DNA from 2 places in the Sphingomonas sp. AC435 genome. Region 2 is predicted to be linked to the other one. Evidence: riboswitches for the same ligand, from Rfam matches in the RefSeq annotation. Region 2 holds a riboswitch; the other holds the start of a gene.

Region 1 (3,196 bases), on a different contig from region 2:
CGCCTATCCGAAGCATCGCGGTCGGACCTGACCGAAGTGGCGCAGGTGCCGGTGCCGACATCGGCGGGCCGTTTCGTGCCGCTGTCGACGGTGGCCGACATCGCAGTCGTCGACGGCCCGGACCAGATCAGCCGCGAGAACGGCAAGCGCCGCGTGGTCGTGCAGGCGAACGTGCGCGACCGGGACGTCGCCGGCGTGGTGGCGGATGCACGTGCGGCCATCGACGCACAGGTGAAGATGCCGCCGGGGACGTACGTCGAATGGGGTGGGCAGTTCGAGAATCTCGCCTCGGCGCGCGACCGACTGCTGCTCGTGGTGCCCGTCTGCTTCGCGGTGATCATGCTGCTGCTCTATGGGGCGCTCGGCTCGGTGCGCGATGCGGTGATCGTCTTCACCGGCGTGCCGCTGGCGCTGGTGGGCGGCGTGCTGGCGCTGGTCCTCCGGGGAATGCCGTTCTCCGTGTCCGCCGCCGTGGGCTTCATCGCGTTGTCGGGAATTGCAGTGCTCAACGGGCTGGTCATGGTGTCGTCCATCCACGACCTAATGGAGCGTGGCATGGACCGGGTGCAGGCCGCCCGTGACGGGGCGCTCGCCCGCCTGCGGCCGGTCGCCATGACGGCGCTCGTCGCAAGTCTGGGCTTCGTCCCGATGGCGCTCGGCCACGGCGCCGGCGCGGAAGTGCAGAAGCCGCTGGCGACGGTCGTCATAGGCGGCCTCATCTCGGCGACGCTGCTGACCCTGTTCGTCCTGCCGACGCTCTACGCCCGATTCGGCGCGTGGCGAAGTCGACCCGAACGCGACTCCGCTAGCTGAACGAACGTCTGGAGCTGGGATGTCTTTAGGATACCCGAATGTCCGGAACCGGGCCCCTTTGATTGCACGCTCGGCGTGTAGCAGGGCGGCACTGACAATATACGAGGGCATCGTTTTCCCGCCAGGTTATCTACTCGACGGCGGCAATCTGCGGGAGCAGCACCGGAATCGCAGTCATTTTCAATCTTGGCTTTCCCTCATCCAGCGAAGGAAGCTCGACCTTGGTACGGTCGCTGAGAACGTCTTTGAGGTAAACGTCGGCGGGTGTGCCGACGGTGCACGCACGGATACCGGCGCCGCGTTCACAAGAACCCCGCAATGATATAAAGATATAAGGATATCGTTATATCGCATTGACAGCATCGGACCGATGGTGTTGAACGGTTATGTCGAGGTTCCCCATCCCAGGCATGGCGATGGGGCTAAGACGGGAAGCCGGTGGTGCCCTTCAGGGCAGAATCCGGCGCTGCCCCCGCAACTGTAAGCGGTGAGCGGCGGCTCCAATTCGTGTCACTGGGTTCCCGCAAGGAGCCTGGGAAGGCCGGAGCCACCGCGTTGACCCGTGAGCCAGGATACCTGCCTATCGACGCCATAACGTTCCTCGGACGGGGGTTCCTCCGGTGGATCGCGCTTGATGCGACGGTCCGTGGCCTTGGCGCCTTTCGGGCCTGTTCACGCCTTGCGCGCTTTCGCCTGACCTTCTGCCCGCAAAACCTGGGTGAGTCATGACGAATAGCGGCTTCACATTCTCGATCAGCAGCTTGCCCTTCGACGAGGATTATCGTCCGGTCGACAATACGCGCATCACCACCAACTTCGCCAATCTCGCGCGCGGGGAACGCCGCCAGGAGAATCTGCGCAACACGCTGGCGATGATCGACCACCGCTTCAACGCGCTGATGCACTGGGATAATCCCAAGGGTGACCGCTACACGTTGGAAGTGAAGATCATTTCGGCCGCTCTCACGCTGGGCGACGGCGCCGACGACGAAGCGTTCCCGCTGATCGAGATCCTGCACACCACCGTCACCGACAGGACCAGCGGCGAGCGCAGCGATGGCATGGTCGGCAACAACTTCTCGTCTTATGTGCGCGATTACGACTTCAGCGTCGTCCTGCCCGACCACCTCAAGGCCGGGGGTGGCAGCGCGCCTTATGGTTTCGGCGATCTGCACGGCAATCTGTTCAAGCACTTTCTTGGGTCGAGCGCGTATCGCGACAACTTCCGCAAACCTCCGGTCATCTGCCTCAGTGTGTCGAGCAAGGAAGTCTATTATCGGAGCGCCAACGTGCATCCGATCCTCGGGGCCGAGTACCGCAACGAAAAGTCCTCGGCCACCGATCAGTATTTCGCGAAGATGGGCATGAAGGTGCGGTACTTCATGCCCCCGCACAGCGTCGCGCCGTTCGCCTTCTACCACATCGGCGATCTGGTCAGCGATTATACCAACCTTGAACTCGCCAGCACCATCGCCACGATGGAGACCTTCCAAAAAATTTATCGTCCCGAGATCTACAACGCGAACTCCGTGGCCGCGGAGCATTATCAGCCGAGCCTCACCTACCAGGACTATTCGCTGACTCGCATCGTCTATGATCGCGAAGAGCGCAACCGGCTCGCGGCCGAGCAGGGCAAGTTCGCCGAAGAGCATTTCATCAAGCCGCATGCCACCGCGCTCCAGCGCTGGTCCGCGACCTGCGGCCTCTAATCCTCACGCACACGAAGGTATTTGCATCATGTCGACCGTGTTGCCGACGACGACCGCGGGCAGCCTGCCCAAGCCTTCCTGGCTCGCCCAGCCCGGGACGCTGTGGTCGCCATGGAAGCTGGAGGGCGAGGAGCTGATCGCAGGCAAGCAGGACGCCTTGCGCCTGGCGGTCGATGATCAGCGGCAGGCGGGCATCGACATCCTGGGCGATGGCGAACAGACCCGCCAACATTTCGTCACGACGTTCATCGAGCATCTGGCCGGCGTAGATTTTGAAAAACGCGAGACGGTGCGCATCCGCAACCGCTATGACGCCAGCGTGCCGACGGTCGTCGGGGCCGTCTCGCGACCGAAACCGGTCTTCGTCGACGACGCCCGTTTCCTGCGTGCGCAGACCGATCGACCGATCAAGTGGACGCTGCCGGGTCCGATGACGATGATCGATACCCTCTACGACGCGCACTATCGGAGCCGCGAGAAGTTGGCATGGGAATTTGCCCGCGTCCTCAACGAGGAAGCGCGCGAGCTGGAAGCGACCGGCGTCGATATCATCCAGTTCGACGAACCCGCATTCAACGTCTTTTTCGACGAGGCCAACGACTGGGGAATCGCCACGTTGGAACGCGCGGCCGAGGGGCTGAAGGCCGAAACCGCGGTCCACATCTGCTACGGCT
Region 2 (3,196 bases):
GTCCCGCACGGCCGGCATCGCCGCCCGCGCACGATCGATCCGTCCGCCATGCTCGGCGAACGGCGCGATCGAGACGCGGGCGGCGTCCACCGTCAATAGCTCAGGCGGACGCCGACATAGGCGGCGCGGCCATAGGTGCCATAGCGGAAGATCGTCTCATACTGCTCGTCGAACAGGTTCTCGACCCGGCCGTAGACCTGAACCTGTTCAGTGACCGGAATCGCGGCGCGGATGTCGGCGAGCACGTAACCCTGAACCTTGCGGGAGTTGTTGGCGGTGTCGAAGCTCGACCCGACGCTGGTCACGGTCGCCCCCGTCTCCAGCCCGAACGGCCAGCGATAGTCGATCGAGGCGTTCACGCTCTGGCTGGGGCGGCGCACCAGCTTGCGGCCGAAGTTCGCGGTGCCGGCGGAGCGGTTCTCGGCATCGATCCAGCTGTAGTTCGCCTGAAAGCGCAGCGGCTCGACCGGGCGCAGCGTGATGCCAACCTCGACACCTTCCGCGGTCGCGCGCGCGACATTGTCGTAGGTGCCGTCCCGTCGATCGGTGCAGATGCCGGTGAGCGGCGCGGGGCAGGATATGAAATTGATCAGGTCGCGCGAGTTGCGGTGGAAGTACGTCGCGCTTGCCTCGACTGCGCCGTCCAGCGCGCGTTGCGTGACGCCGGCGTCCCAGCCCTTGGCGCGCTCCGGCGTCAGGGCCGCGTTGCCGTATTCGCTTTGCAACTGGTACAGGGTGGGCGCCTTGAAGCCCTCGCTGTAGCTGGCGCGGAGCGTCGTCGCGCCGCCGTTGGGCGAATAGACGCCGCTGCCCGCCAGGCTGGTCTTGCCGCCGAACAGATTGTGGTCGTCCTGACGCGCGCCGCCGGTCAATGTCAGACCGACGACCGGCGTCACCGACACCTGCCCGTAGACGCTGAAGATGCGCGCCCGGCCGACTGTCTCCGGCCCGCCATAGCTGCTGCTGGTGAAGCGCGACACTTCGCGCTCCACACCGAACGTCGCCTGCACCGCGTCCATGACGTCCGCGACGCCCTGATATTCGAGGCGGGTGTTGTCGCCGTCGCCGGCGAACGTCTCGACGGGCGTGCCGTCCGGATCGTAGTTGCGGCGGCGCGTGTCGGTGCGCGCATAGCCTAAGCGGTTGCGCAATGCTCCGTCGAACAGCGCGACGTTCAGCCCGCCATAACCGATCAGGTCGCGCGTCTTCCCGTATTCGCGCGTGTCGCCGAACGCGAAGGTCGGGGCGGGGAAGCCGTCGATGCCGACGCGGCCGTTCGAATAATAACCACGCGCATCGACCGAGATCGCGTCGGTGATCGCAAGGTTCAGGTTCAGGTTCGCGCCGTAGTTGCGATACCCGTCCTTCTCCGTGCCGCCGCGATCCTCGTTGAAGGCGGAGATGCCGTCGGTGCGGAAGTAGCCGCCGCCCGCGCTGGCCGACAGCGGTCCAGCCTTGCCGGCGATGTTGACCACCCCCTGCGCGGTGTCGCGATAGCCGTATTCGCCGCGGGCGTTGACGGTCAGCTTCTCCGTCGGCTGCGTCGTGATCAGGTTGACCACGCCGCCGATCGCCTGACTACCCCAGATCACGGAGGACGGCCCGCGCAGCACCTCGATCCGCTCGATATTACCGATCAGCAGGTTGCCGAAATTGTAGCTGCCGCCGGTCGAGGATGGATCGTTCAGCTTCACGCCGTCGATCAGCGCGACGGTCTGGTCGCTCTCCGCGCCGCGGATGAACACCGACGTGCTGGTGCCGACACCACCATTGCGCGCGATCGTCACGCCCGGAACGGTGCGCAGCAGGTCGGACACCGACTGGGCCTGACGGTCGCGGATGATGTCGGCGTCCAGTACGGTGATCGACTGGCCAACCCGACCGATCGGCGTCGCGGTACGGTTGGCGGTGACGACGATCGTGTCGCCGGCACTACCCTGCGTGGTGACGGCATTGGCGTTGTCGCGAATTTCCTGCGCGGCGGCGGGTGCCGCCACGGCGAGCGCGACGATGAGCGATAGATAAGTCTTGGTCACGATATTCCCCTGTCAACAACAAGGGGTCGCGCGCGCCGACGGAAGACCGACAGGCACGATGCCGCTCGCGGACAAGTCCACGCGCGCCACCCCGTTCGATGCCGTCTCGCGAGGAATTCTCCCCGATCGCGCTGAACACCCCGTCCGCGCAAAGGACCGACCGCGACAGGCAGGTCTCCTGGCTCCCGGGTCGTCGCGCTCGCTCCGCCTTCCCGGCCGAGGCCAGTGGCATAATGGAGCGACCGCTGTCCGGTCACAGTTGCGGGGACAGCTGCGGATGACGGGGACGTTCCCCCGCTTCCGCATTCCCTATTATTCCCATTCCTGGGAACCTGTCGCATAGGCCCCTTATGAGCAGCGGCGGGATCGGGCAAGTGGGACGCGTGACGCTGGTGATCGGCGGCGCACGGTCGGGCAAGAGCGCGCGGGCACAGGCCATTGCCGAAGCCGCGTCGCCCATGCGGACCTATCTGGCGACCGCACAGGCGTTCGACGACGAGATGCGCGAGCGCATCGCCCGCCACCGTGCCGACCGTGGCACCGGGTGGCGGACGGTGGAGTGCCCGGTCGATCTACCTGAAGCGATCGGGCGGGAGGCGCAGGGGGGATCGGTGCTGCTGGTCGACTGCCTGACACTATGGGCGAGTAACCTGTTGCTAACGGACGCGGATGCCGATGCGGCGACCGACCGGCTGCTGGCGGCGCTGGCCGCTGCACCCTGCCCGATCGTGCTCGTCAGCAACGAGGTCGGCATGGGGATCGTGCCCGACAACGCGCTCGCCCGCCGGTTCCGCGACATCGCGGGGCGCATGAACCAGCGGGTGGCAGCGGCGGCCGACACTGTGCTGCTGATGATGGCCGGGCTGGAGTTGCAGCTCAAATAATTTGATAATCACTCGCAATAGCTATTGAGCAAGTCGCGACGAACCGGTAGTCGGCGGGGGTGAATCAGGTCACGCCCATCCACGCCGCGTCCGGCAGCTCCGCACCGAAGGGGAAGCCGCGTCGCAAGTGGAAGACGTGGTGGCTGAAGCAACTGCACACCTGGCACTGGGTCAGCGCGGCGGTGTCGCTCGTCGCCATGCTGTTGTTCTCGATCACCGGCATCACGCTCAACCATGCCGCATCGATCGGCGCTACGCCGGTAGTGACGGAAAAGT

The links. Region 2 has a riboswitch for cobalamin ahead of AC0CH8_RS13555 (TonB-dependent receptor plug domain-containing protein). Riboswitches for the same ligand answer to the same signal wherever they lie in the genome.
Region 1: another riboswitch for cobalamin. It lies ahead of AC0CH8_RS04275 (DUF1852 domain-containing protein); the one in region 2 lies ahead of AC0CH8_RS13555 (TonB-dependent receptor plug domain-containing protein).

The regions. Positions count from the first base shown of each region.
Region 1 is NZ_CEEDCJ010000002.1:140,201-143,396, reverse strand. Features, by position in the region: gene AC0CH8_RS04280 (efflux RND transporter permease subunit) at 1-813, shown strand, start outside; cobalamin riboswitch at 1,189-1,413, shown strand; gene AC0CH8_RS04275 (DUF1852 domain-containing protein) at 1,539-2,522, shown strand; gene AC0CH8_RS04270 (methionine synthase) at 2,551-3,196, shown strand, end outside.
Region 2 is NZ_CEEDCJ010000007.1:23,813-27,008, forward strand. Features, by position in the region: gene AC0CH8_RS13550 (aminotransferase class I/II-fold pyridoxal phosphate-dependent enzyme) at 1-90, opposite strand, end outside; gene AC0CH8_RS13555 (TonB-dependent receptor plug domain-containing protein) at 93-2,039, opposite strand; cobalamin riboswitch at 2,188-2,387, opposite strand; gene cobU (bifunctional adenosylcobinamide kinase/adenosylcobinamide-phosphate guanylyltransferase) at 2,387-2,920, shown strand; gene AC0CH8_RS13565 (PepSY-associated TM helix domain-containing protein) at 2,998-3,196, shown strand, end outside.